Regions from separate parts of the Shewanella psychrophila genome, predicted to be linked through region 3. Evidence: predicted binding sites of a transcription regulator. Region 3 holds the regulator's gene; each other region holds the start of a gene.
The links. Region 3 encodes sigma-54, which starts transcription at its own class of promoters, with help from an activator protein. Its sites were predicted from a motif close to GTTGGCACGNNNNTNGNNT; they were not measured.

Region 1: the regulator sigma-54 is predicted to act here: its motif matches at 5,134-5,152, upstream of sps_RS07895 (molybdopterin oxidoreductase family protein).
Region 2: the regulator sigma-54 is predicted to act here: its motif matches at 2,558-2,576, upstream of sps_RS11540 (YggN family protein).

What each region holds. Positions count from the first base shown of each region.
Region 1 is NZ_CP014782.1:1,769,073-1,779,248, reverse strand. It holds gene cobB (Sir2 family NAD+-dependent deacetylase) at 1-308, shown strand, start outside; gene sps_RS07935 (AAA family ATPase) at 416-841, shown strand; gene sps_RS07930 (hypothetical protein) at 882-1,097, opposite strand; gene sps_RS07925 (S24/S26 family peptidase) at 1,201-1,494, opposite strand; gene sodN (superoxide dismutase, Ni) at 1,525-2,025, opposite strand; gene sps_RS07915 (hypothetical protein) at 2,035-2,241, opposite strand; gene sps_RS07910 (hypothetical protein) at 2,298-2,714, opposite strand; gene sps_RS07905 (DMT family transporter) at 3,076-4,059, opposite strand; gene eco (serine protease inhibitor ecotin) at 4,338-4,943, opposite strand; gene sps_RS07895 (molybdopterin oxidoreductase family protein) at 5,219-7,423, shown strand; gene sps_RS07890 (DmsC/YnfH family molybdoenzyme membrane anchor subunit) at 7,481-9,553, shown strand; gene sps_RS07885 (hypothetical protein) at 9,620-10,096, shown strand.
Region 2 is NZ_CP014782.1:2,681,465-2,691,640, reverse strand. It holds gene mutY (A/G-specific adenine glycosylase) at 1-40, opposite strand, end outside; gene trmB (tRNA (guanosine(46)-N7)-methyltransferase TrmB) at 329-1,045, shown strand; gene sps_RS11550 (50S ribosome-binding protein YggL) at 1,133-1,456, shown strand; gene glsB (glutaminase B) at 1,456-2,370, shown strand; gene sps_RS11540 (YggN family protein) at 2,672-3,505, shown strand; gene sps_RS11535 (LysR family transcriptional regulator) at 3,902-4,843, shown strand; gene sps_RS11530 (DUF885 domain-containing protein) at 5,449-7,293, opposite strand; gene hemW (radical SAM family heme chaperone HemW) at 7,581-8,717, opposite strand; gene rdgB (RdgB/HAM1 family non-canonical purine NTP pyrophosphatase) at 8,717-9,319, opposite strand; gene sps_RS11515 (DUF4426 domain-containing protein) at 9,486-9,920, opposite strand; gene sps_RS11510 (YggT family protein) at 10,105-10,176, opposite strand, start outside.
Region 3 is NZ_CP014782.1:5,846,374-5,856,549, forward strand. It holds gene mlaD (outer membrane lipid asymmetry maintenance protein MlaD) at 1-438, opposite strand, end outside; gene mlaE (lipid asymmetry maintenance ABC transporter permease subunit MlaE) at 494-1,276, opposite strand; gene sps_RS25590 (ATP-binding cassette domain-containing protein) at 1,335-2,153, opposite strand; gene sps_RS25595 (calcium/sodium antiporter) at 2,333-3,292, shown strand; gene sps_RS25600 (KpsF/GutQ family sugar-phosphate isomerase) at 3,330-4,307, shown strand; gene kdsC (3-deoxy-manno-octulosonate-8-phosphatase KdsC) at 4,309-4,866, shown strand; gene lptC (LPS export ABC transporter periplasmic protein LptC) at 4,863-5,420, shown strand; partial or broken gene lptA (lipopolysaccharide transport periplasmic protein LptA) at 5,531-6,073, shown strand; gene lptB (LPS export ABC transporter ATP-binding protein) at 6,178-6,909, shown strand; gene sps_RS25625 (RNA polymerase factor sigma-54) at 7,061-8,539, shown strand; gene hpf (ribosome hibernation promoting factor) at 8,758-9,045, shown strand; gene ptsN (PTS IIA-like nitrogen regulatory protein PtsN) at 9,048-9,491, shown strand; gene rapZ (RNase adapter RapZ) at 9,488-10,176, shown strand, end outside.

The sequences.
Region 1 (10,176 bases), 2.3 Mb from region 3:
CGGCCCAAAGACTTAGGCCCCATGTGGTCTGGTTCGGTGAAATGCCCATTGGCTTAGATCGTATTCAACATGCTTTAGACACTTGTGATCTGTTTATTGCTATAGGCACATCAGGCACTGTGTATCCTGCTGCTGGTTTTGTCGATACCGCCAATCATCACGGGGCTCAAACCGTTGAAGTTAATTTGGTTGAAGCGGATCGCCATAGTCAGTTCCAGTATCATCTACAAGGTAAAGCGAGCGACATTGTGCCTCGTTTAGTCGATCAAATCTTATCGGGAAATGTTATTAAAGATAATATTGGCTGAGCTATGGATTGAGGTAGCAGAAAATGAAACAAGTCCTGAGTCATACTCTGGCAAGAGAAGAAGAAAAAGAGCCACAGCAGATAGATTGCAATAAACTAGCGATTATAATGCGTGGTTTGCCCGGGAGCGGAAAATCCTATTGGATCGATGAATTTTTAAGGACAAAAGGCATTGACATTGCGATTAATACGCGAAATAAAGGGGTCTTTTCAACGGATAGCTTCTTCTATGACGGGAAGCGATATCGTTTCGACAGTAAGAAGCTGTCAGAATATCACCAACGTAATCTAACGGGATTTATACAGGCCTTATCGACCTTTGAGCCAATCGTTATCTGTGATAATACAAACCTTGCTCATTGGGAGTTTATGGCTTATGAAACCGCGGCGAAAGCCTTGGGCTATCAAGTGAGAATCGTCTTAATTGGTGAGCCTAAAGAGAGTGCACACCAAGCACTGTGTGCAGAGCGAAATAGCCATAACGTACCGTTAGCTCAGATACAAAGGATGGCTAAGCAGTTCGAAGCCTTCTAATTGTTTTTATCTCTACTTTCAGTTCGTGATTATGTGAGTTCTATTTGCCTTTATGCTGGGAATTCAAATGGGTTAAAATCTCCTGCTTCAGACTGGCTATTAATTGATGGGAGTTTACATCGCTTAAGTTTAATGGCACCCAGCCATCTGTTCCCATAAATTCGATGACAGATATTTCTAGTGTATCAGTCAACTCGCCGCTGAGCCTGAATATGCCTCTTGATGTGTGTATTCTGGTGATATGAAATGCTGTCATGACCTAACCCTAACAAAGTGCATTGGAGGTTACAATTGATGCAAGTATCATAGGTTGGGAAATTGCTAACAGATAATAGTTAGGGAGTTAGCTAGTGAGTAAGTCAGGCCGATATGATGAGTGTGACCTTACCTATGATTCTACTACTCCTAACAGGCCCCATGTCTTGGCTGGATATGCTGGTATCATTTTCGCCTTTAAACCAGAGATTACCAGCACTGTCAATCTTGACTAAGGTCTTGATTAATTCTCCTAATCTGGGGTGTTTGAAAAGGTATATCCCGCCAAGTTTTAATGATGGTCGTTTAAAAGCGCTCATGCAGAGAACAAAACTGCCTGCAGGAATACGCGGCTGCATACTGACTCCGGCTACGCGGTATAAATTTATCCCAAACATGAGTGCTCCTTAAGCTAAGTATGGTTTTTGCTATTTCAATTGCGGGTAAATCAAGGTCTCTGCTGGTGGATAAGGGCAGGTGGCTTGATAAGTCTTTATCCCTTTGGTTTCCCAGAAGATCTCAGCGAATCGATTGACCTTTTCCAGTAGTAGCAGAGTCGCTTCACGATCGATATGTTGCTTGGCTTTCGATGCCGCCAACATGATGCTGTGACTTAATTCATGGAGCTCTGGAAATTGATCCAACTGAGGTTGTTTGATGTAGTCGCCCCAGATCACAGTGATCTCATCTTTTACCTTATGGCCATGGACTTCCTTTTCGGCCACTAAGCGGCCGAATTGTGCCTGTTCATTGGGCGTCAGAGACGGCTTAATATTGAGTTCTTCGAGCAAATCGACCATACGGATCATGGTCAATACCGCCAATTGGGCCGTGATGGGGTCGTAAATTTTGCACGGTATATCACAGTGAGCCGAGGCACGTTTAAAAGGGACTTTACTGTCGAGTTTATTCAATACGTTATAAAACATGTTCGCCCCTTATTTGTTGTTCGATTGAGTCGCGGTTTTCTTTCGGCGGTACATGCTGATGGCGAGTCCCAGAGCTGCCACGGCAGGTAAAATCCATAACAAATGAACCATCGATGATGACCAATGAGCATGATCATGCCCTGGATGTGCTAAGGCCGCAGGGGCGATAAGTAAAGTGGATACGAATGTGAGTGCTGCTGATAATCTTTGCTTCATGGATATCTGACCTTAAATGTTAGCAGGATATTTAGTGGTTTGATGTATGGCCACAACTAGTGAATGACCGGGGCCAACGCGTTCATATCGACACATTTTGATCCCTGTAATTGACCCTTTTGGAATAGGTATAGCTCTTTGCAGCTAAGCTGCAATCCATGAAGGATTGCGGCATAGATGGGCTCATTATCTGCTTGAGTGATAAGTCGATTTCTTAATTGGTGATAAGGGACCATGATATGGGTGAGTTGAGCGTCGGCTTTTCCCTGTCTGCCATATAGTTCAGACAGGTTGTGATAACTGGCTAACCAGGCCATCATGATTTGCTCATCGTTGGCATACTGGCTATAGAGGTGGCTATAGAGGTGATTAATCCTCGCAACGGCTACCAAGTATTGATGTTCGGCATCTTGCCAATCACCCGCTTGAAAAGCCCGGTTTGCCTCGAAAATCAACTGTCGCCACGTATCCATCCCCTCGCTCCTTCTATATCGACAAGATTCAAATGCAAATAAGAATCAATATCATTATGCTTGTGGGAAGGTATTTGTAAAGGGCGATGCAAAGATAAAGCTAATATTTACATTTGTTGCATAGCGAAGAAGTCATCCTGAGGGAAGGGCACAGTTTCTTGATATCGAACTTAGCGGCTATAGGGATGTTTGATTAGTCTCGTTAACGTTAGCCTCGTTAATTTAGTCTCAGTTCAGGCGCCGAGTAGAGGAAGATGATTAATTGAGTGGTATCTAAGAGAAAGTGAGAGGCAATGCTTGAGCTATGTCATCGGGATCTGTATCGAATTTTTGACTAATATTTTTATTCATTTCACCGAATCTAATCATTATTCTCGATATCTTTAGTATGGTGTGAACTGCAGGTTTCAAGAACATATTTACCGACTATCAGGAATAAAATTCCGCCTAAGATCATTGCAGATGCAAGGATAAGGCGCATCGATATTGATTCATCCGCAAACATGATGCCGCCGATGGCCGCAATAACAGGTACCACCAGTTGTACAACTGCCGCCTGTATTGAGCTCAGACCCGTAAGGGCAATATACCAGATGGTGTAGCCAATTCCTGAGGCGAGTCCACCGGAGACTATGGCTAATATCAGGCCAGTATTTGATAGTTGAGCGTCTTGGAAGGTGAACAGGACTAACAGAATAATGAAAGGTAAGGTACGCAGAAAATTATAGCTGGTATCCCCAAGTGCGTTTACAGAGCCCCGCCCCATGAGGGTGTAACCTGCCCATGCTATGCCTGAGATTGTCATCAGAATAAAGCCTGACAGAGAAGGTGTCGCTAGTGTCGGCATTACCAAATAAATGAATCCTCCAAAAGCCATCATCAGCCCGAGCCATTCTGTATAGTGGAGTTTTTTACCACTGAGTAGACTGGCTATCACCATAGTGAGTTGCACCGAGGCAAATAAGATGAGGGCACCAATGCCTGTGGATAGTGATATATAGGCGTAGGAAAAGGTTATCGCGTAGATGAATAGCAATATAGCGGCTCGCCAGCTGCCTGTAGCCTTTGATTGATTCAAAGCCTTGGCTGAAAATCTCCCTAGTTGGTGATCTTGTACATCTTGGTTGGGGGTATCTCCCTTAGGGAGACGTAAGTGAGATCTTAAGTCTGCATGGGTGAACGCTAAGATGATGACTAAAACTAGAATTCCGGACAGCAGCCGGATTGAAGTGAAGCTCGCCGCATCTATGGTGTTATCGCCTAATGCCATACGGCATAGGACAGAATTACCCGCGAACGCGATCAGGGCTAATGTGGTGTAGAGGCTGATACTGAGTTTGCTCAAGAGTAACTGGATCCTTGTAGATTCGAATGAGTGTTAACTAAATCATAAGGCTTATGCCCTATGTTGTTAGCTAATACCACTCGGTATAAATTAGATAATCGAGAATACATTAGCAAGTCATCAGACCGGGACTGTTAGAGAAAAATTGCTGTTGTCCCAGATAAAAGTTTGCAAGGAGTAAGTGAAGGGAAAATGCCAGCTGTGCTAGCTGACATTTATGTATGGGGAATTAGTCACTAATGCATCTAGTGAAATGTGTAACCAATATTGCTCGCTAGTTATTCACTCAATAGCTTTGAGGTGTTGAATGGACTCTCAACAGCCCAGACTCGGTATCTCAATTCGCTGCCTTCGGGTAGGTAAAACACCTTATCTAGACGGCTATCATACTTGATTTTCAGATCTGCTCTGATTGGCACAAACGCCTTCTTCTCGGCTTTCTTGAAACAGGCCATCATAGTGGTTGGTCCCTGAGTGATTGAATCAACTTGATAATAGTTATACCCCCAACCTTGAACCGAGTGTTGTTGCAATTCACCTGACAGGCTTCCGCCATTACAGTCAACCATCTTAGTTTGGCCTATCTGTATTTCGACCATGTAGTTCGACTCATCATCGAGCTTAGGCAGAGTGAGTATGTGTTGAACCATGCCAGCTTCTGGTGCAGGGAACATTTTAGTGGCGTCCTGGACTTGATAATCCGCTGAAGAGAAGGCCTGAGAGGTGATGATATTTTGGTTGTGGCTACTCTGGTTAAGATCAGTTGGATGAGCTGGACTGGTGGCCGATGCATTAAAAGATAATAGTGACACGGCTAAGATGCTTCCTGCTGAAAATGTGATGGTCAATGCTTTCTTAGCGGCGTTAAGTGTCGATGAATTCATAAAATCTCCAAAGAAAAAAATGGGTGTTTCCGTTTTAGTTACCCTTATAAACGACTGGAAAATGAAAAGGGGTTAACTATTTTAATTTATTTTAAAACCAGACGTGCACCACTTTAAAGCAAAAGCACCGAAAATGGTCATTAATCGATACTTACCTAACACTATTTCATTGATTTTATTGTCTTAATATTTTGGCATGACGGCTGCATTGTTATGATCATTGCTGAGATAAAGTAAAAATAAAATAGAATTTATTCAATGTGGGGGCGTGTTTTATGCTGTTTGGTCGTAAAAACAGAAAGCCAATTGTGATCCCGAGTAAGAAAGTTGCACAGTGGAAATATACCACCTGTAATTATTGCTCTACGGGCTGCTCCATCGAGATTGGCTTAAATGAGCAGAACAAGATTGTTACTACACGAGGCCATGCGGGGGCGGACGTTAATCGCGGCAAACTTTGTATCAAGGGGATCTTAGAACACGAGCTGTTTGAGAGTCCGGGTAGGGGGACCGAGCCCCTCATAAGAGACAAGCACTTCGAAGCCTTCGAACCTACCTCTTGGGATCATGCACTGGACACGACTGCTGATAAGATAAAGGCCATTCAAGCCAAGTATGGCAGAGATTCCTTCGCCATTGTTTCCTCCGGTCAGCTGTTGACCGAAGAGTTTTATACCTTAGGCAAGCTTGCCCGAGGCGTGATTGGCACCAATAACTATGATGGCAACACTACCTTATGTATGGCGTCCGCGGTTAGCGGCTATAAGCGCTCCTTCGGCGCCGACGGTCCGCCGGGTTGTTACGATGATTTCGAGCACACCCATTGCCTGATGGCTTTTGGCTCTAACCTTCCCGAGCAGCACCCCATCATCTACTGGCGTCTGAAAGAGGCGCTGGAGAAGCGTCACTTCCCGCTGATTGTCGTGGATCCTCGAGTCACTATGCTAGCGCAATTTGCCGATATTCATTTGCCTATCACTCCAGGTACAGATTGTGTGCTGATTAACGCCATGCTGCATGTGATCATCAATGAAGGGCTGCAAGATCAGGCCTATATCGACTCGCACACCCAAGGCTTCGAGGCGGTTAAGGCACTCGTGCAGGACTATGATCCTAAGCAGGCGCAACACATCTGCGGCATAGACGAAGATACTATACGTAATGTGGCAAGAATTTATGCGAGGGCGCCGGCGGCCATGAGTATCTGGACCATGGGGATCAATCAGTCCACCCACGGCTCAGATGGTGTCGCTAATATCAATAACCTTAATATGATAACCGGCAATATCGGTAAGCCAGGGGGGACCAGTTTATCGATAACCGGTCAGTGTAATGCCATGGGCACCCGTGAGTGGTCATCTTGCTCTGGCTTACCTGGATATCGCTATCTGGAAAATGAGGCCGACAGAAACGAGATCGCTGATTTCTGGGGCATAGACCCGGAGTTCTTTCCCAAGAACCGTGGCCTGGCCGAAACCGATATCTTTCCTGCCATAGAGACGGGAGAAATTAAAGGTTTGTGGATCGTCGCGACGAATCCCATGACCTCAATGCCCAACACTGCCCGCATTCGCAAGGCATTGGAAAAACTAGACTTTCTGGTTATACAAGATGTTTACAGCGATGTGGAAACAAATCAATATTCCCATGTGTATCTGCCCGCATCTGTATGGGCTGAGAAAGAAGGTACCCATACCAACACAGAGCGCAGGGTCAACCTGATCAGCAATGTGTTGCCGCCTTTTAAGAACTCTAAGCCGGATTTTTGGATTTTTAATCAGCTGGCCAGGCGTTTCGATAACGGTCAGATGATCCATTTTCCCGAGACGCCGGAAGGGGCGTTTGAGGAGATGAAGTACCTGTCCAAGGGTAAGCTGTCCCACGGTGGTCCGCGTAACTTAGATATCTCGGGCATGAGCTATCAAAAAATCGAGGCGGGCAGAGGCATTCAATGGCCATTTAGAGAAAAAGATGAAAGCCTCAAAGGCACAGCCAGACTCTACAGCGATGGCCTGTTTCCAACTCCGTCAGGTAAAGCAAACCTGCTGCCTATAAATTTCTATAACAATAATGAGCAGCCCTGTGACGAGTATCCCTTCTGGCTCAACAGTGGCAGGGTGGTAGAGCATTTTCACACCCGTACCCGTACGGGCAAGATAGGTAACTGTAACAAGTTCAGTCCAACGGCGTATATGGAGATGAACCCGGATGCGGCCAAAGAGCTTGGGGTTGAACATCAAACCTATGTGCGTCTCACCAGTCGTCGCGGCGATGCCGTTGTCATGGTGCAGTTAACCCAGCGCGTGCCACGTAACATGGTGTTTATTCCGTTTCATTACCACGATTGTGTCAACCGTCTTACTTTAGGTTTACTCGATCCCTATTCACGCCAGCCGGCATTCAAGCAGTGCAGCACGAGGATTGAGCCGATCGATCAAGATGAGGCTGCTCGGATCAATGTCGAGCGTCGTGCATTTTAGCGCTAGGAAATAATTTTGCGAATTTGAAGCCTTAGACTCAAGGCTGGGGACGAGATAATGACATCACAGATAACTGAAGGCACAAAATTGCACAGCGAGAGTGGTAAAGCGGCAGTGGGACAATTTACCCCGGAGACCGACTCAGGCATAAAGATGACAAAAAAGAATGCGTTGCCCAAGAGAGGCGAAGAGCAGCTCGGGCGATCAAATCATTGGGAAGTGCGCACCCAAGAGCAGGCCTACGCTTATCTACCTAAAACAGAAAGTGAGATTGAAAATCGCTACGGTAAACGCATCGACTTAGTGGAGTTGACCGATAAACCTGTGGGGCGGTCGATGTTCATCAATGACAATCCAGAGGTGGGGACTAACCCGGATCGTAATAAGCAGCATGGTTTCTTCTTTACCGCCGATAACTGTATCGGTTGTCATGCCTGTGAATCGGCCTGCGCCGAGAAAAATGAGACGCCGGCTCATCTGGCATTTCGCTCGGTCGGCTATGTGGAGGGCGGCTCATATCCGGATTATAAGCGGATGAATATCTCTATGGCCTGTAACCACTGTGACGATCCTGTCTGTCTAAAAGGCTGTCCGACCCGAGCTTATACTAAACATGCGGAATATGGCGCTGTACTGCAAGATCCTGAAACCTGTTTTGGTTGTGGTTACTGCACTTGGGTCTGTCCCTATAATGCACCTCAATTAGATCCGGTGAAAGGTCGGGTTTCTAAGTGCAATATGTGTGTCGATCGATTGGAAGTGGGGCTAAAACCCGCTTGTGTCTCGGCTTGCGTGGGTAATGCGCTGGACTTTGGTGTGATAGAAAATACCCCGGAGAATCGTCAGCAATGTAAAACCAGCATTCCTGGATTTCCGTCACCGGATATTACTCGGCCCAACATACGCTTTCAACAGACCAAGACGATGCCGGAAGAGATGACACGTACCGACTCTATGCCGGTAAAATACCACAAGGGCGAAGACGGCCAATATAAGCCTGTGATAGATCAGAAAGTGGGTAAACAGCAGCACTGGAATCTGGCTAAGCTTAACAGTCGGGAGAATCCTTTGGTGCTGTTCACCTTGTTTGCTCAGGCTGCTCTGGGCACGTTCATCGTCCCCTTTTTTGCGGCCTTGGGTGGGGTTGAGCTGTTTGAGCTATTTGCGGCCTCAGATATGATGTTGCTGCTGGTGGTCACATCGCTTTCGATGACCTCTTTTGGCCTATTTATGAGTGTGACTCACCTAGGTAAACCTTTTCGTTTCTATCGCGGCTTTAATAACCTGCGTTATTCACCCATGAGCCGTGAAGGATTAGGCTTGGCCATGTTCAGCGCTGGACTCGGTCTGATGGCCGTGTGCTTGCTAGCCACGAATACCTGGTTTAATGAGCAACTGATCTCTGGGGGCGGGCTCAGTCTGTCCAAGTTTATCGGTTCCTTTTCTTTGGCTAACTTGACTCTGGGGGCGGGCATTTTTGCCAGCATTTCTGGTGTTGCGGGTCTGTATTACATGAACCAGTGTTATCAGATTAAGGCACGACCATTTTGGAATCATTGGCAAACGGTGACCAGCTTCCTAGGTAACAGCTTGTCCTTGGGATCTATGGTGAGTGGCGTGATGATTTTGAGCACTCTGGCCGTGTTGTCTCTGCCACTATTACCTGCTTTACAGCTACTGGGAGGAGTATGGTTATTTGGTGTGGCGCTCGAAACCATGGGTCTGATAGGTCACAATCGTGATCTCAATGCCAGTGAAAATGAGGGCGGAGCGGCACATTACATTCAGTGCACCACTTTTGGTAAGACCTATAAGCTGCGCAACCTGCTGCTTGCCTTCAATATTTTTGCCGGCCTTAGCTTACTGGGCTTGGGAGAATCAGGCTTACTCAATACTCAAGGAGCGACTTCAGAGTCTGTAGGCGTTAGCCTGTGGGCATTCCTTGCTTGGTCAATTATCGCCTTGATTAACTGCATTAGCGCCGTCATCGGTCGGGCCCTGTTTTATAACTTAGTGATCCCCACCACTATGCCCGGTGCCTTCTTCTGGAAAAATAAGGGCTTCGAGCAACATGCCAGAGATATAGGTTTAGCGGATAATCCGGCTTGTGGTGTGGTGCCGTGCCGTTGACCCATTAAGCCAGATAACAAGTGTTGGGAGCTGCGCAGTAAAAGAGCCAGAATAATAGATACCAACATGATAAGAATAAGAAAAATAAACGAGGTGAGTATGCTGACATTGGAAACGACCATAGAGAAGACCTGCTTGATTGGACTGACCTACTTTAACGCCGAAGGAGAGATGCTCAAGCAGTCTCTGTTGGCGGGAAAAGTCAGTTCCAGTGATGAAGAAAAAGGCATAGGTATCGAGCTATTTGCAAAAGAGGGCTCAGAGTCGGGAAGTAAGCAGTTCCTTATCCCCACAGATCTGTCATGTTGGTTTACTGCGCCTAAAGGAAGGTTCCACACCAGTGTTGAGGGGGTGACAGTGACCGATCCTAATTATCTGATCACCTGGGATATTTATCAGACCCGATCCTATAAGCAAACCTCTGACAAAGAGGAAGCTGCTCAGCAAAAACCGGATAAACAGATAGACAAACAAGAGGCCGAGCAGATGCAGTGGTGGGAATGGAAACCAAGGATAGAGCAGCCTAAGGTTGGTATTAATTAAGCGATTGAATTGATATCATTTATAGGTGTTTGACCACTAGGATGGGTGACCTGATGACTAGACAGGTGTTTATCTTTGTA
Region 2 (10,176 bases), 3.2 Mb from region 3:
AAGAGGTGTGACTGGTATTGCTGGTGGTGACAGAAGACATATTGGTCATTGCTTTTTAGAGATCGGATTAAGAAAAGTTAGAAACACGATTTTTATGCTGGCAGTCTATCTAGCCAGGTAGGCTTTAACAAGTCGAGTTTGCAGAATAGCTATGTTTTAGCCACTATTCTCGCCAAAGATAAGTGGGTAAATTAGCAGCTTTTGAGAAACTTGGTATACTTTGCCGACTTATAGTTATTCCGATTAAGAGTAACTAGGGCTTGCACTGACTTACAATCTTTGGATAATGCCCTTCTTTTCTATTAATCCTGCCAGACAGAGGGCGAAAATGAGCGACGTGACAACCGCGGAATTTAATGAAGAAGGTAAGTACCTTCGCAAAGTAAGAAGCTTTGTATTAAGAGAAGGCCGATTGACCAAAGGTCAGGCTGCCGCGATGGAACAGCAATGGCCATCAATGGGACTAGATTACTCGCCGGAGCCTCTTGATCTGGTTCAGGTATTTGGTCGAGAGGCTGATACTGTATTGGAGATAGGATTTGGTATGGGTGCCTCTCTTGTCGAGATGGCTAAAGCCTCACCTGAACTTAATTTTATCGGCATAGAAGTCCATAAGCCTGGAGTTGGCGCATGTTTATCTGATGCTGCAGAAGCGGGTGTGACTAACCTAAGGGTGTTTCACCATGATGCAGTTGAAGTATTAGAAAACAGTATCGTTACTGGTTCTCTGGCTCGAGTGCAGCTTTTCTTTCCAGATCCTTGGCATAAGAAGCGTCATCATAAACGTCGTATCGTTCAACCTGAGTTTGCACAACTGATCCGTCGAACCCTAAAATTGGGTGGCGTTTTCCATCTTGCTACCGATTGGGAAAATTATAGCGAGCATATGCTTGAAGTTATGGGCGCAGCTGAAGGCTATAAAAACCAATCGACTACGGGTAACGTTGTTGAACGTCCAGAGCATCGACCTTTAACTAAGTTCGAAGCCAGAGGTCACAGATTAGGCCATGGTGTCTGGGATATTATGTTCGAACGTATCGATTAAATTCTGAGCTCAATGAGCCATTGAACTCAATCAATACTTTGAAAGACAATTATTTTATAAGTTATTTAAATTAAGGTGGAAATTACCATGGCAACACGCAGTCGTCGTTTAAGAAAGAAATTACGTGTAGATGAATTTCAAGAGTTTGGTTTCGACGTAAATTGGACTTTTGCTGAATCTGTATCTGAGGAACAGATTGATATTATCGTGGATCAATTTATTGAACAGATTATAGAGCCTCGTAAACTAGGCTTCCACGGCGGTGGTCATAAGCAATGGGAAGGTATCATTGCCACTCAATCTATTGGTAAGTGTAGCCAAGACGATCTCACTGCCGTCACTGAATTTTGGAAGGAACAAGCGGTATCAGACGTTGTGGTTAGTGAGCTTTACGATATTTGGTGGAGTTAGTGCCTGAACTCGCACTACTCGAGCAGGTGGTCGATAAAGTTCGGCCCCTGCTTGGCCAAGGTAAAGTGGCTGATTATATTCCTGCATTGGCAAATGTTAATCCTAATAAAATTGGCATTGCAGTCACCAGTATCGATGGCACAACTATAGGCGCCGGAGATTATCTGGAACCATTTTCTATTCAAAGTATTTCCAAAGTCTTTAGCCTGACATTAGCATTAACTCTCTATGAAGAGCATGAGATCTGGTCACGGGTCGGCAAGGAACCATCGGGACAATCATTTAATTCCTTGGTTCAGGTTGAATTAGAGCAAGGCCTCCCCAGAAACCCGTTTATCAATGCGGGCGCGCTTGTCATTGCTGACCTGCTACAAGCAAGATTAGGTGCCCCTAAGCATAGGATGCTTGAACTCATTCGTGGCCTGAGTGCTAATCCATCACTGATTTCAGATAAAATAGTGGCTGCTTCTGAGTTTGATCACAGTGCCAGAAATGCGGCTATTGCTTACTTAATGAAGTCGTTTGGCAACTTTAATAATGATGTAGATACGGTATTGCAAAGCTATTTTCATAATTGTGCCTTGCGCATGAACTGTGCCGATCTATCAAAAGCTAGCTTGTACCTGGCCAACAAAGGTAAATGTTTAGATGGTTCTCAATTAATCTCTCCTGTACAGACCCGGCAGATGAATGCATTGTTAGCCACATCGGGTTTATACGATGGTGCAGGTGAATTTGCTTATCGAGTGGGGATGCCGGGTAAGAGCGGAGTCGGGGGCGGGATCATTGCCGTTATACCCGGAGATATGGCCGTATGCGTTTGGTCTCCAGAACTAGATAAGAATGGTAACTCTCTGGCTGGCACCGCCGCGCTCGAGGACTTGTGCCAACGACTGGGACGTTCTATTTTCTGATACCAGACTTGTGAACAGGCCTTGTTAAGGCTTCATATTCCAATATCTAGCGATCTCATCCCTTTGGATCCATTTATTGTAAATTTAATTTAGTGAATTGACCAACTACTGGTGTGATTCACTAAACTTCCCATTATCCTTCTACTCATCAAACTTGTAACTTTATAATAATCAGTCTGTTACCGTTGTTGGCACAGCTTGTGCTATGTCTTGTCATGAGCGTTATCGCTGATAACAACAAGTAAATAACAATTTGTATTCAGTGGTTACCGACAGAACAATTAAATTAAGGATAACTTTGATGAGAAAATTAGCGACTTCTATTGGGATCAGTGCGGTGCTATTTGCTAGCGGAACTATCACTTCTGTATCTGCTCACGAAGAGCATTCATCGGCTTCATATTCCAGTGACAAGAGTCAGTGTGAAGTCGCCCTAAACTATGACATCACCGTAGAGCCTAAATTACTGGCGATAAGTGATGAAGGTAAAGAAGTGTATCGCATCGAGATGGGTAAGCTTTATGTTCAAGGTGAACAGGTATCATTAAATGCTAGACAACAGAAACTCTTAATTCAGTATTCTGACCAAGTATCGACTCAGGTGCCAGAAGTTATAGCACTCGTTCATGACGCGGTCGGTGTCGCATCTACTGCGGCAAGTATGGCATTAACCCCGCTATTGGGTGATGCTGCAGGGGCCAAGCTTGATGAGATGATGGATGGACTCGAACAGAGAATCGAGAAAGTTGCTTATAAAAATGGAGATACATTTTACCTGGGTTCGACTCATTCATCTTTAGAAGATGCATTCGGTGAAGAGTTTGAGCAAGAAATAGAACAATTAGTCAAAAATTCAATCGGCACCATGATGATCAACTTAGGCAGTGAAATGCTTTCCGGTGAGGGCGATTCATTTGAACAGAAAATGGAAGCCTTTGGTCAAAAAATGGAAAATGTAGGTCAAGATATAGAGTTACAGGTGGATGCTCAAACACAAGATCTTGAGGCCAGAGCGGACAAGATGTGTGATAACTTTCAAGACTTAATAGCCCTTGAGCAGAAACTAAGAGTGGCTGTTCCTGAACTAGAAAATTACCCACTCATAGATGCGCCTAAAGTGGAATTGCTCGAATAGATTTAACAGTGACATCATAGCTTAGAAACCTTGGACTCTGTTGCTCCCTCCCATATTCGCAACACCCCCGTATTTACAATGAATACGGGGGCTTTTCTATGTGTGATTTCTTATCATCAAAAGTTATCCATTCGCGTTTGAATCAAGTTTAGCCTTTTAGAATAAACATTATCGATTAGGCATTAGAATTAAAGCGCAAATCTTTGGTATACTTATAAAAAATAATAACAAACGGGCCCTCGATTATTGAGTGGTTCCGATATTGACTCTACTCCTGTGTGCTTTTCACTTTGTAAGTTACTGTTTTTAATGATTGTTTGTCTTTGTTGAAATTCAGTTTTCTCATCTTTAGTGCTTAAGTCTTTTTAGTGTCGTAAACACCCTAAGGCGATTTACATGTTAGAACTATTGGAACCTATCGCAATTTTTACTCATGTTGCCAGAGCTGGCAGCTTTAGTTCCGCAGCAAGAAAGTTGGGAATTTCTAAATCCAAAGTGAGCACTCAGGTCGCTGATCTTGAACATAAACTGGGAGTTCAGTTAATTCAGCGCACGACGCGTAGCTTGAGCCTAACTGAGGCTGGTCAGCTTCTGTATGCACAAGGTGAAGAGTTACTTAGGGACGCCGATCAAGCCATTGCCAGTGTTCATAATTTAAATGATGCGACTCGAGGTGTGTTAAAAGTTGGCATATCCCAGTCATTTGGTACCATGCATATCATTCCAGCCTTGCCTGATTTTATGAATACTCATCCTGAGTTAGAATTACAAATTAGTTTGTTAGACCATAAAGTCGATGTTGTCAGTGAAGGACTAGATCTTCTATTGACGATGTCAGAGCAATTGCCCTTAGGTATGGTTGCCAGACCTTTGATGAAGTGTCAGTTTTTACTTGCCGCTTCTCCTGAATACATTGAGAAACATGGTCAACTCGAACGTCCTGAGCAGTTAGTGGATCATAATTGTTTGGTTTATCATGGCGAGTGGCACGAGCATAGTGTTTGGCAGTTTAAACAAGGAGAAGATTACTGTGAGATAGGTGTCTCGGGTAACTTTAGAGTCGATAATGCACCCGCTTTGAAATCTGCAGCCGTCAGTGGGCTCGGAATTGTTTATCTCGCCAGTTATTTGCTTGAGGATGAAGTTGAGAAGGGAACTCTGGTCCCCTTGCTTCAAGATTGGCAGCTTACTCATCACCTTCCTCTCCAGGCCGTATACCCAAGAAGAAAGCACTTGGCGCCTAAAGTCAGTGCCTTTATTGATTTCATTAAGGGGCATATTGGTTCTCCACCTTATTGGGATGCGCCATACACTGAGTTGTACTCGAAAAGGAAGTGATTTTTGATGTTATAACTTATTCAAAATGTGAATAAGTTTACTGGCTATTTAGGAAACATTGTTCTCATTTTGAAACTATTAACCAATCACGCTAAATCGTGGTTGGTTTTTTGTTTTATATCATGATCTTATTGTCAGCATTGAGCGGGCGGCCTTCTTAGTTAATTAACTATTCCCTAATGCTTGCCTCGTATTCTTCTTGCGCTTTGTTCTTAAATCAATACAATTAATGGCAGTTGATACGGGATAATCTGAATCCAATAAGTTTATTAAGAATGACCCCTCTTACTAAACTTATACAGATTAGCGTTACTGCAGTTCCGAATCGATGCTGGCAGAGCTTTAAGAACTAAAACAATGTCAGCCTTAAAACCATCATCCTAGTTTTGGTTTACCCCAGCCTAGTTGCTGGGGTGCTTTTCAACTAGAAAGAGATTCGTCTCTCTGTACCCTACAAGCTTGCTACTGACTAATATAAGTTAGAGTAAGCAGCACAGAGTCGGCACAATAAAAAAGCCACATTTAATCATGTGGCTTTTTTATTGTTTGCAATACCGACTGGTGTAAGAAGGTGGGCTGGTTTGAAACAGCCCACTCATATAATATTAGCTTTTTTGAGATACCCAAAGATCAACTTGATCTTCGAGTATATCCAGAGGAAGTGGACCATTTTGCAGCACTAAGGTGTGGAATTCACGTATATCGAATTTATCACCCAATGACTTTTTCGCTTTCTCTCTCAGGGCGAGGATCTTCAGCATGCCCACTTTGTAAGCCGTAGCTTGGGATGGCATCACGATATGACGTTCAACCATCTTAACTGCGTCCGATTTGGCATTGGGCGTGTTATCGACATAGTAAGTAATTGATTGTTCACGAGTCCATTTCTTAGCATGTATACCTGTGTCTACCACTAAACGACAAGAGCGCCATAGCTCCATGGCGAGTCTACCAAAGTCAGAGTAAGGATCTGAATAGAGTCCCATCTCTTTCGGGAAATATTCACTATACAGGCCCCAGCCTTCGATATAAGCAGTGTAGCCACCAAACTTACGGAACTTAGGAACTCCCTCCAGTTCTTGTGCTATGGCTATCTGCATATGATGACCAGGGGTTCCTTCATGGTAAGCGAGTGCTTCCATCTGGTATTTAGGCATGGCCTCCATATCGTAAAGGTTAGCGTAATAGGTACCAGGTCTGGTTCCATCAGGTGAAGGCTGGTTATAGAAAGCCTTACCTGCAGATTTCTCTCTGAATGTCTCAACACGTTTTACTATCATTGGTGCTTTTGGTTTAACGTTAAACACCTCATCCAGTCGTGAAGACATGGTATCTATCAGTGCAATCGCATCATTTAAGTAAGCTTCACGCCCATCATCAGTAGCTGGGTAATAGAACTGCTTATCTTCGCGCATAAATTTAAAGAAGGCTTGCAAGTCGCCCTTAAAACCGACCTTCTTCATGATGTCACGCATTTCACCATGGATGCGGGTTACTTCTGCAATACCAAGTTCATGGATTTGGCTTGCTGTCATATCTGTCGTAGTAGTGCGGGCCAAGGCCTGATCATAAAAGTCTTCGCCCTGGGGGAACTTCCACACACCGTCGCGCGTATCGGCTTTAGTCTCGAGCTGAGTGACATAGCTAATCAATTGGACATAGGCAGGCTGAACTTGTGTCAGTAATGCTTGTTTAGCGTCGGCTATAAGTTGTTTCTTTGCGCTTTCATCGATAGTTAATGCGGTTATTTTTCGTTTGAAGTCGGCCCACAGGGCACTGTCTTCTCCCGAATCGAAAGGCTGACCTGTGATGATGTTTTTACTGTCTGATAGCACATGGGGAAAGACAAACTTAGGGGCAATTATGCCTTTTTTCGCTCGAACTTCTAAAGAGTCTTCAAGTTGCTGCAGATATTTAGGTACACCATTGAGCCGACTTATATAAGCTCTAGCGTCTGAGACATCTGTGATCTGATGCTGGTTAATTAAGAAAGAAGCGACCATAGAATGGCCACCATACATCTGATTTACAGGGTAATTATGATAGCGCCATTGATAATCGCTAATCTCTTGCTCGAGTTTTTGCTTTAACAGGGTGTAGCTGAGATTAGTTTGGCTATCCAGTTTACTCTGATCTAGTTTACTCAGCTGCTTAAGGTGTTTCTGTGCACGGGCTAAGTCTTGGGCATCGGCTTCTTCGCCGCGCTCGTCCCACTTACCGTAATCTGTTTTAATCCCTAAATGTGTCTGAGAGATAGGGCTGGCCATCACATTTTCCATGAATATGGCTTCAAAAAGTGCATTGGCTTTTTCTGACTCGCTCTCGGCCTTGTAAGCTACTGGCTCGCTGGGACTAAGGTGTGAAACGTGAGTTGGGGTGGCAATTGCGCTGCTGCCGATAAGGCTGGCTAATGTTAAGGCTAGTAAGCTAGTTTTAGTTTTTATAGGCATGAATTAGTCTTATTGTTATGGATTTTTAAAGAGTAACGCCAATCCTAATAAAGCTAACCGTTAATGTTTTGATCTAAGTGTTAGTAAATGTGTCTATTACGGCTAATTCAAAGAGTTAGTAGTTTAAAACTGAATGTTTTTAAAATTACTGGGAGCTAGGGTGCATTCTCAGTAAATAAAGCCTTTGTAACTCAAGCTTGAGTGGATAGCGTTTCTCTATATCGCTTCTTGTATCTGGTTTAACTAACTCAAATCAGATACAAGAAACCTCGATAATCCAGAGCCGATTAGCAGAACTGAGATAAAAGTTCGTTTACGAACATCTTACCTTTAGGCGTTAATTCCCAGTGTGTCTCGTTTTCAGTCAATAAAGCCTTGCTCTTGGCATTCTCTATACCTTGATCAAGCACCCGGTGAGATAAGCCAGTTCTTTGCTCAAACTCTGTTTTAGGTATCGCCGACATTAGACGAAATCGATTCATCAGATATTCTAGCGAACGCTCATCTTCCGTTACCTCAATGGTGTCGAAGGTGTACTCATCTGCCGCTAGATAACCCTTGGGGTGTTTAATCTTTACCGTACGTAATATCTGTTTCTGTTTCAGCAGAGTGACTTTGCCATGAGCACCACAGCCAATGCCTAAGTAATCGCCAAATTGCCAGTAGTTGATATTATGCTGGCACTGAAATCCTGGTTTCGCGTATGCCGAGATCTCATACTGTTCATAGCCGAGCTTGGCTAATTTTTTCTGTCCTTGCTCATAGATGTGCCACAGGGCTTCATCATCGGGTAATTGTGGGGGCTTAGAATGGAATAAGGTGTTTTGCTCTATGGTCAGCTGATACCAGGATAGATGAGGGGGAGACAGTTTAGCAGCCGTGTCTATATCAGCCATAGCCTCTTCGAAACTTTGGTTTGGTAGTCCATGCATCAGATCTAAATTAAAACTGCGATAACCTGAGATGTGGGCCTTTTGCGCAGCAATTTTAGCCTCATCTTTATCGTGTATACGGCCTAATAGATTCAGCTTGTCTGTTGAAAAACTCTGAACGCCAATAGATAGGCGCGTAACGCCAGCGTTAGAATATGCCTCGAAGTCGTCATGCTCTAACGTACCGGGATTCGCCTCCATGGTTATTTCTATCTGCTCACTGAAGGAGATCATCTCATTGACTCCCTTGAGTAATCTTTCGATTTGCGCCGCATCGAATAGCGAAGGTGTGCCGCCACCGATAAATATCGTGTGGATTTCGCGCCCCTGAACATAGTGAAGATCGTTTCTCAGATCGGCAAGTAAGGCGTCGACATACTCCTGTTGTGGTAGTTCACCATTCTGGCCGTGGGAGTTGAAATCACAATAGGGGCATTTTTGCACACACCAAGGTATGTGAATATATAGACTCAAAGGTGGCAGAGTTAACATTAGATAATCATACCTTGTTGTTTCATTGCACTGATCAACAGTTTCATTGCCTTGCCTCTATGGCTCAAATGGTTCTTTTCTTCACTATTTAGCTCTGCCGCAGAGCAGCTATGTTCATTAGGAATAAAAATAGGATCGTAACCGTGGCCGTTATCTCCGCTGGCTTGGAAGGCTATTTTCCCTTCCCATGATGCCTGAGCAATAATTGGCGTCGGATCTTCTGCATGGCGCATGTAGACCAAGACGCATTGAAAGCGAGCGGTTCTGTCTTGGGTATTGGCTTTTAGTGCATCTAACAACTTTAAGTAGTTATCTTTTTCACCGGCATTCTCTCCGCCGTATCTGGCCGAGTAGATCCCTGGGGCGCCATTGAGAAGGTCAACTTCTAAGCCTGAGTCATCGGCAATTGCCGCGAGCCCCGTAATTTCGGCGGCATGGCGTGCTTTTATGATGGCGTTTTCAACGAATGTTGTTCCGGTTTCAGGGACCTCTTCTACATTGAACTGGCTCTGAGGAAGCACCTCTACACCATATGCTGAGAAGATTTCAGAAAACTCTTTGAGTTTACCTTTATTGCCACTGGCGAGAACGAACTTATCCATTAGAGACCTTACATAATAGAGGGTTGGGTAATTGGGCGTCATGATAACTAAGGAGGCGGGGAAACGATAGCAGATATTGACGTAAATCGTGTATGTAAGAAGGGAGATAAAAGCCGATGATGGGTTATCTCGGCTCTTGTTCCCTTGTCTGTTTTTACACTATGTTTTATTCGACATAGAACTTTTGCTTAAACTTCAATTGGGTATTGAGCTTCTTGTTATATTTTATGGCAACTTGAAAGTTGATCTCTTGATCATCACGGTAGGGAACTTCGGCGACATAATAGATAGCCTTTCCTTCGCGGATCTCTCTAAACTTCAGGTTTATGCGAGCATCGAGTAGGTTGTTGGCAATTCCAGAGATCTCAACTGGTACGGGGGGATTGCCTTCTTGGCTAGTGTCGAGCACCGAAATATTGATGATGCCGGTGTAGCTACTGCGCTTGATACCATAGGACTTCGCTATGCTGGGGGTTAAAAATGTGCTGCTTAGGGCCACGTAGTGAATATCGTAGTTGCCAACTTTTTGTTTCTGCTCTGCTGACGCACTGCCAACGAAGGCAAGGGTGAGTATGAGTACAGATAAAATTGCTCTAAACATGACGCTGCTCCTGCGGTAATGAACTGATTATTAGCGGTAACTCGTTAGGGTTATCATATATTTGAGTATAGGCGTTTAGCCCATGGCTCGCTTCGTTCTATTTATCAACTTACAAATTAACATGAGTGAAAATAAAGCTCAGCAGCAGTGAGTCCTGCTGCATAGATACCGGTAGTGTTATGGTCTAGACACTAGCCCAAAACGGTACATATTGAGCTAAGAGGATATTGACAAAGTTAAGTATGATCATCACCAC
Region 3 (10,176 bases):
ACCAATAAGCTCTTCGAGTACAAGAGCCGAGTGAGTATCATCTATTCTATCGCCATCGACTAACATGGCGATATCATCATCCATAAAACCTGGGGTGAGTCCTAGAAATTGCTCCCCCAACAAACCAGAAGTCAAAATTGACAGGCTACTCGTTTCAGGGAACTGATCGAAGTGCTTATCCATAGACAACTCTACCACAGGCACTAACTCGCTAGGATCGAGACTAATAGCGCTCACTCGCCCCACAACCACGCCTCCCACCTTGACCGGAGAACGAACTTTAAGCCCGCCTATATTGCTAAATTTAGCATAGAGGGTGTAGTTGTTGGCCCCTGACTTCACTTCGACATTGGCGACATTGAACACTAAGATCAAAAATGCCACCAGCCCGGATAACAGAAACAGTCCCACTAATACTTCAATTTTACGAGTTAACATACTCTCATTTCCACTCTACATGCTGAGCCTACTTCAGTCTGCTCAATAAAATCCATTAACGGCCAAACATTATTGCCGTAAGTAAAAAATCTAAAGCCAATACCGCCAAACTTGACTGAACAACAGTCTGAGTCGTGGCCTTGCTTATCCCTTCAGGGCTCGGGGTCACTTGATAACCCCTATATAGGGCAATCCAAGTTACGACAATGGCAAACAGAAAGCTCTTAATCAAACAGTTCACTATATCCTGACGCCACTCTACAGAAGCCTGTAAAATCGACCAGAAACTGCCACTGTCTATACCTTTCCATTCCACTCCCACCAGATGACCACCATAGATCCCGATGGCGGTAAACATCAATGCCAGAAGTGGCAGACTCACCACCCCAGCCCAGAAGCGAGGCGCGATGATCTGCCTTAGCGGATCGATAGCCATCATCTCCAAACTAGAGAGTTGCTCGGTACTCTTCATCAAGCCTATCTCGGCGGTGAGCGCTGAACCAGCTCTCCCGGCAAACAACAGCGCGGTCACAACCGGCCCCAACTCTCTAAGCAAGCTCAGGGCAACCATAGGACCAAGGCTCTCCTCGGTACCGAAACCAACAAGAATATTATACCCCTGCAACGCCAACACCATGCCTATAAACAGACCCGATATAAGTATAAGCACCATAGATTGCACGCCAACAACATAGAGTTGCTTAACAAAGAGCGGAAATCCTTTCAAACGTGGTTTACGGGCTATAGCCCCCCAAAGCATAAGACCGGCTTTACCTAACCCGACAACCAGCTCTATGCCTCTACGGCCAAGATTGGCTAAGCTGTTAGCCATATTCATGAGCCAGCCCTCTTTACATTAGATGGAGACATTGTCGATTTACTAATATATTTATCTGTCACTGACCGACTAACTCCTGAGCATAATTAGATGCAGGAAAATGAAAAGGCACCGGGCCATCAGGTTCACCACCAATAAATTGTTTAAGCAGCTCATTATCAGCGACTCGTAACTCCTCGGGAGTACCTTGAGCTATCACTCGCTTATCGGCCATCACATAGACATAATCGGCAATGCCTAAGACTTCCTGCACATCATGAGATATCACTACGGAGGTGAGCCCCAATACGGCAGAAAGCTCTTTGATAAGCTTCACCAGAACCCCCATGGAAATAGGATCTTGACCCGCAAAAGGCTCATCATACATCACCATATCAGGCTCGAGAGCAATCGCTCTGGCAAGTGCCACCCGGCGCTGCATCCCTCCAGAAAGCTCGCTAGGCATCATTTTTGCTGTGCCTCTTAAACCAACGGCCTCTAATTTCATCAGTACTATGCGGGCAATAATTTCTTCTGCGAGTCCTGAATGCTCACGCAAAGCAAATGCCACATTGTCGAACACATTCATATCGGTAAACAGGGCTCCACTCTGAAAAAGCATGCTCATGCGCTTGCGCAGTACAAAAAGCTCCCCGCGGCGACACTTATGCACATCCTTGCCATCGAACAATACCGAACCAGATTCAGGCGTTAACTGCCCACCAATCAATTTGAGCAGGGTCGTCTTGCCTATTCCACTCGGGCCCATGATCGCCGTGATCTTACCTCTAGGAATAGAGAGACTAATATCATCAAAAATGATGTGGTCACCGCGACTAAATTTTAAGTTGCGGATCTCGACCAATGAGTTAGGTTTTGGTGACACTTCTAAGTTCATACCGCATCCATTACGTACAAGCACCTAGGGAAGGCAAACGAGTCTGACAGAAACTGAGCAGTAAATTGTACGTAATTGCGCTAATAGGCACAACTGAATCGACACTATCTTGCCTCAATACTTTCATTTTCATTCAAATCCAGCGAAAATGCCCGCAAGTCATTTTAGAATTGAAATAGATGTTATTTAATATTTTCATGCTTATTGCAGGATTGGGTGTTTTGGTATGGAGCGCCGACAAGTTTGTCTATGGTGCGGCTGCCTTCGCTCGAAACCTCGGACTTCCGCCGATGTTGATCGGATTGACCATAGTGGCAATGGGCAGTTCTGCTCCCGAAATGTTCGTCGCAGCCACCGCATCAATGGAGGGCATGACCGATACAGCCATTGGCAACGTATTGGGGTCAAATATCGCTAATATCACCTTGATATTAGGAATAACAGCACTGTTAGGAGTCATTTCAGTACGCTCCCAAACCTTAATGCGGGAAATACCTTTAATGTTGGCCGCCACGGCTATCGCGGGTTACTTCCTCCATGATGGTCTTTTAACACGCATGGAAGGCGTCATGTTGATGGGACTCTTCTTCATCCTTATGGGTTATCTTATCTGGCATGGCTTAACTAACAAGAAACTTGACACACTCGAAGCTGAAGCCGATGAGGAAATACCTACGGGCGTCCCTACTCACAAGGCGGTTCTCTGGCTAGTTGTGGGTATTATTTTATTACCTCTGTCGGCCGACTGGATGGTTCAGGGCGCAGTAGGTATCGCCAAAGCCTATCATCTGTCGGATCTTGTTATCGGTTTAACTATCATAGCCATAGGCACAAGTTTGCCTGAGCTTGCGGCTTGTGTCGCCGGCGTGCTGAAGAAAGAAGACGATCTGGCAATTGGTAATATTGTAGGCTCAAATCTATTCAATATCCTCGCCGTACTTGCCCTGCCCGGTTTAATCGCGCCAGGGGAAGTCGACGCAGCAGCCAGTACCCGAGATTTCTATATGGTAATGGCCACGAGTAGCGCCCTTGCCATACTCATTTTACTGAGTGGTCGTGCAAGAGCATTAAAGCCTTGGCATGGAGGCGTGTTACTCTTGACCTTTATCTCATATCAACTAGTCCTTTTTCTTGCTTAACAAGACTAGAACAGCCTGAATAAACAGAGAGATTGAAATGCTAGATGTAAATAAATTACGCCAGTGGGGCAAGAAAGTTATCGATGCCGAGCGAAAGGCTCTCGATAACTTATATCAATATGTAGATTCTGCTGAGTTTGCGACTGCGTGTAAATTGATCTTTGAGTGCACCGGTAAGGTCATTGTCATGGGAATGGGCAAATCAGGTCATATCGGCAATAAAATTTCAGCGACTTTTGCCAGCACAGGAACACCCGCATTTTTCGTTCATCCAGGTGAAGCCAGTCATGGCGATCTTGGCGTGCTCAGTGAGAACGATATCATCTTAGCCATCTCCAATTCGGGAGAGGCTGCCGAGATCTTAACCTTGATGCCGGTGATTAAGCGTATGGGTCTGCCTATCATTGCAGTTACAGGTAAACCGCAATCTACCATGGCTAAACATTCTGTGGTACACCTGTGTATCGAAGTACCCGAGGAGGCTTGCCCTCTAGGACTCGCTCCCACATCCAGCACCACGGCAACGCTTGTGATGGGCGACGCCCTGGCTGTCGCACTGCTACAGGCGAGAGGCTTTACCAAGGATGATTTCGCCCTGTCACACCCAGGTGGTATGTTAGGTCGAAAATTGCTGCTTAAAGTCAGTGATGTTATGCATAAAGGTGCTGATTTGCCGCTGGTTAAGCATAATATCTGCATCACAGATGCCCTCTATGAAATTTCTAAGAAAGGTCTGGGCATGACCGCGGTTATCGATGATGCCAATAAGCTAGTGGGTATTTTTACCGACGGCGATCTTCGCCGAGTCATAGACGCTCAGGTCAATCTGAGAAAAACATCTATATCTGATGTGATGAGTAAAGGCTGTGTCACCATATCAGAGGGCATATTGGCCGCCGAAGCACTAAAAGTAATGGATGAGAAAGATATCAATGGTCTCATCATCATAGATGATAACAACACACCTATAGGTGCATTAAACATGCTCGATATGGTTAAGGCCGGGGTAATATAAAATGAATGAATTCCATCAAAGTTTTTATGGTCCTGTAGAAGACAAGATTTGGCAGAAGGCTAAGCAGATAAAACTCCTGATCTGTGATGTAGACGGCGTATTTTCAGATGGTCTGGTCTACATGAGTAATGCTGGCGAAGAGCTCAAGACCTTCCATACCCGAGACGGATACGGGGTTAGATCTCTGCTCACCAGCGATATCCCTGTCGCGATTATCACCGGACGTAAATCCCAGATAGTTGAAGACCGTATGACAGCATTGGGAATTAAACATATCTACCAAGGTGTCGACAACAAGTTAATGCCATATCAAGAGCTCCTCTCTCTTTATGATGTGACCCCCGACCAGGTGGCTTATATAGGTGATGATATGGTTGACCTCCCCGTCATGAAAGAGGTAGGGCTTTCAGTCTGTGTCGCCGATGGTCACCCTTATGTTAAACAAGCTGCAGACTTTGTCACTAGCATCAGAGGTGGACATGGTGCCTTACGTGAATTAACGGATCTCCTACTCCTCAGCCAAGAGAAATTCGATACCGCTCAGGGTATGAGTATATGAATAGAGTGACTCTGGCCATCATAGCTTTCTTCGGAACGGCCTTGTTGCTGTATTGGCAAGTACAATCCAAGAAGAGCGATGAAGAGGTGGCTATCGATGTCAGCTTAAGACCAGATTATATTGCCGATAACCTACGCAGTGTCGAATATAATAAGCAAGGATTAGTCAACAGCCGAGTCACAGCAACCCATATGGAGCACTTTGATGAGGCCAACATGACCTATTTCACTCAGCCCATATACCTGGTTTATCCCGACGGAGGTCAAGCAAAATGGCGCCTTCAATCGACAATGGGAACACTCAATAAGAAATCAGGTAAAGTCGTTCTCGAGAACAATGTTATTATCGATTCAATAAGCCCAGAAGAACCGATCCAAACCATGAAAACCAGTTATCTGGAGCTAGATCTCCATACCATGATCATGACCTCAGATCGTGAAGTCTACATCACAGGAGATGATTTTCTTATCCAGGGCGTAGGTTTGTTCGGTGATCTTAATGCTCAAAAAGTACAATTATTGAGTAAGGTTAAAGGCATATACGAGGTCAATTAGCCTGTTTTGTACTAGCCCAAGGCCATATTTTAGAAAAACAGACCCAGACTAACAATTCCAACGCTCGATATGCGTTGTGCATAAGACAAGTAAGACATTTGAAGGACGATATGAACAAACATAACTTAATCATCGCAGCGCTACTGTGTATCACAAGTTTTAGTGGCGTTACAAAGCAAGATGATCTCATGCAAGAAGTTAAGATCTCGGCCTCGAGTCAAGAAGCCGATATTAAAAATAATCAGATGATCTTTCATGGTCCAGTGGAAGTCACGCAAGGATCGATCAAGATCTTGGCCGACGAACTCAGAGCCTCCTCTAAAGAAGATGGCGGCGGAAAAACACTTGTCGCCATAGGTGAGCCTGCGACTTACACCCAGATAATGGAAGATGGACGTCCAGCTTCTGCCAGTGCCAAAGAAATTAGATACGAGCTATCGAGCAGAACTTTAACCTTGGTAGGCAATGCCATGCTAGAGCAAGATGGTAGCCGAGTGACAGGTAATATGATTCGCTACAACATAGCTGAGCAGCAGTTGATAGCAGAAAGTACAGGCAAGGATAGGGTCATCACCATTATTCAACCGGAAAACTATCAGGATACTAGTCAAGATAAGGCGAAAGAACCCGCCACTGAGCCACTGCCGACTCAACTACCTGAAATCAAGCAAGATGAAGATAACATTCAAGCCAAGGGGCAAGAAGAAAATACTGACGTAATTCCAACTCAGCTACCTATCATCGAGCAGGAAAAACAATGAGCCAGATGACGCTAAAGGCAGTCAATCTTGCCAAGAGTTATAAAAATAGAGCCGTGGTCCAAGATGTCAGCATCACAGTGGAAACTGGGCAGATCGTCGGTCTTTTAGGCCCAAATGGTGCGGGAAAAACGACTACTTTCTACATGGTTGTAGGCTTAGTGCAAAGTGATAAGGGTAGGATCTTGATCGATGATGACGATTTGACCTTAGATCCAATGCACTTGAGGGCAAGAAAGGGCATTGGCTATCTTCCTCAAGAAGCGAGCATATTTAGAAAGTTATCGGTTCGAGATAACATTATGGCTGTCCTGCAGACTCGTTCAGACATAGATAACAATGCCCGAGAGGAACAACTCGAGAATCTTCTGGAAGAATTTAATATTACCCACATCCGAGACAGCCAAGGCATGGCGCTCTCAGGTGGTGAACGCCGACGCGTCGAGATAGCCAGGGCCTTAGCCGCTAATCCTAAGTTTATTCTCCTAGATGAGCCCTTCGCAGGTGTGGATCCGATCTCAGTTATCGACATTAAAAAAATTATCCTGCAGCTTAAAAGTCGCGGCTTAGGTGTACTGATCACCGACCATAATGTGCGTGAAACCTTAGACGTCTGTGAACGTGCTTATATCGTCAGCCACGGAAATTTAATCGCTGAAGGTACACCTGCCGAAATCTTAGACAATCAGCAAGTACGAGCTGTGTACTTAGGTGAACAATTCAAGCTATAGTTAATCATGAGGCTCATTCTTAGCGCATCAAGAAATGAGCTATTATCGACACTCGGCTGACTCAGCCTGAGGTCTAGGGGCTCAGAGAAACCCCAAACAAGTCAAAGCAGGCTTTCTCATTTTATAATTACAATGAAGGGAATAGCGGTAAATGAAAGCGTCACTCCAGCTTAAAATGGGTCAGCAGTTAACCATGACACCACAACTGCAGCAGGCTATACGTCTATTGCAACTATCGTCGCTGGAACTGCAACAAGAAATCCAACAAGCGTTAGACTCCAACCCCCTTCTCGAACTAGATGAAGAGCAAGTCGACCCCCCGGTCAATGGTGAAGACAAGACCACTGACACAGATGACTTTAGCGCCACAGCAGAGAGCGATGGCCCACTGGACAGTTCAGCGGTTGAAACCTCTGAGGCGTTAACCCAAGATTCAATGCCTGAAGAACTCCCAATGGACACGACCTGGGATGAAGTCTACACGGCGTCTCCCAATTCGAGTTCCGGCGCAATGCGCGATGACGATATGCCCTTCCAAGGTGAGACTAGCGAAGGTTTGTATGAACATCTCGAATGGCAGAAAAATCTCACACCGTTTTCAGACAACGATCTCGCCATAGCGACGGCCATCATAGACGCCATAGATGAGAGAGGCTATCTCACTCAGAGTGTTGATGACATCCTCGAAGCCATGGGTGATCCTGAAATTGAGCAAGATGAAATAGAGGCCGTACTTAAGCGCATCCAGCACTTCGATCCCATTGGAGTTGCAGCAAGGGACCTCAGTGAATGCCTAATCATTCAGCTAGCACAATATGCCGATACAACCCCACACATAGATAACGCTAGGCTACTTATAAAAGACCACCTGGATCTGATCGCCGGCCGTGATTTCCGCCTGTTAATGCGTAAGACCAAGCTCAAGGAAGATGATCTCAAACAAGCCATTGAGTTAATCCAGACACTTAATCCCCGTCCCGGATTGGCAATTACCCCAGGAAAAGATGAATATGTCATCCCTGATGTCACTGTGACCAAGAAGAAAGGTCGCTGGGTAGTTGAGTTAAATCCAGACAATATGCCGAAGATCAATGTCAATCAACACTATGCTTCCATGGCTAAAAGCACTAAAAATCAGGCTGATGGTCAATTTATTCGAGGGCATCTACAAGAGGCAAAGTGGTTTATTAAGAGCCTTGAGAGCCGCAACGACACTTTACTGAAAGTCTCGAACTGTATCGTTAAATTCCAGCAAGGCTTCTTCGAGTATGGTGAAGAAGCCATGAAACCTATGGTATTAAACGATATAGCCGAAGCCGTTGAGATGCATGAATCCACCATTTCCCGGGTCACCACACAAAAATATATGCACACCCCTAGGGGTATATTTGAGCTGAAATATTTTTTCTCCAGCCATGTGGGGACCGATGATGGCGGAGAGTGTTCATCTACCGCTATTCGTGCTTTCATAAAGAAATTGGTCGCAGCCGAAAACCAGCAGAAGCCACTCAGCGACAGTAAGATGGCCTTGCTATTAGCGGAGCAGGGAATTAAGGTCGCCAGACGCACCATAGCTAAGTATCGTGAAGCCATGTTGATTCCACCATCGAATCAACGTAAGAGTTTGTAGAAAAAGGAAATAAGGTCATACCTAACTAACAGTTCTAGTTTAGTGACTGACCTGATTAGCTCTCATGTTGTGAGCTAATCACCAGAAGCGGCCTGTAGTCGATAATAGTTAGGCTCAACTCCTGGTATAACAGGGAATTATGTTGTGAGTTAAATCCCTAAAGATTTACCTAAAATCAACCTAAGAGTGAAACAATCGGAAACTGGAGGAGTATTTCTATGCAAATAAACCTAACTGGACACCATATAGAGATCACTAAATCGCTAAGACATTATGTCGAAGAAAAGTTCACTAAGCTTGAACGACATTTCGATCAGATCAATAATGTGCACGTTATTTTAAATGTTCAGAAAATGCAGCAAAAAGCCGAAGCTAAACTCCACCTTGCTGGTGGTGAGGTTTTCGCTATGTCAGAGAATGCTGACATGTATGCCGCTATCGACTCCCTGATTGATAAGCTCGACCGTCAGGTTATTAAACACAAAGAGAAGCTAACAAAGCATTAATAATGGAATTAAGCACCATTCTGCAGCCGGAGTGTACTACTTGCGCCACTCCGGGCAGTAAGAAAAAGGTACTGGAACTCATCAGCGATCTTGCCGCTGTCCAGTATCCAACCCTATCCTCACAAGAGATTTTTGAAAGTCTTTTGGCGAGAGAGAAAATGGGAAGCACAGGTATAGGTAATGGTATTGCGATTCCTCATGGTAGGCTAAGCAATATAAGTCAGCCGGTTGCGGTATTAATCAAGTGTGAAGAGCCTATCTCCTTCGACGCTATTGATAAACAACCTGTGGACATACTATTTGCACTTTTAGTACCTGCGGATCAATGTGAGCAGCACCTGAGTACTCTGTCATCCATGGCCGAAAAACTCAATAACAAGCTTATAGTGAAACAGTTACGAAAAACTCAAGATGAGTCAGAACTCTATCAGGTAATAACACAATGAAATTGGTGATGGTATCCGGTCGTTCCGGTTCGGGAAAATCTGTCGTACTCAGGGTCTTAGAAGATCTAGGTTACTACTGTGTCGATAATCTTCCTCTCCCCCTGATGGATACCTTGCTCGAACAACTCAAGGGCAGTACAGATCTCGTTGCCATTAGTGTCGACGTGCGTAATATGCCAGAGCAAGATAAAGAGCTGGAGAAGCAACTTGCTAACCTGCCAGAAGGTACAGAATTACTCAGTTTCTTCTTAAACTCCAGCGATGAAGTGCTTCTGAAGCGTTACAGTGAAACCCGAAGATTACACCCTCTATCCCGCACTAAAACTTCTCTTAAAGAGGCGATAGAGCATGAAAGAGAACTGCTTGAACCCGTCTCTAAGATGGTCGATCATTACATAGATACATCAAACCTGAATATCTATGATCTGAGTGACAAAATCCGTGAAATTCTCTTAGGCAGTGTCGATAAAGAGCTAGTGATCAATTTCGAGTCTTTTGGCTTCAAATATGGGATGCCAACCGAGGCCGACTTTATGTTTGACGTTCGGTTCTTACCAAACCCGCATTGGGAACCTGAACTAAGACCCATGACAGGATTAGATGAGCCAGTGCAACTATTTTTGAGCCAACAACCCACAGTCAATAAGTTTATCTGGCAAATAGAAAACTTACTTGCGACTTGGTT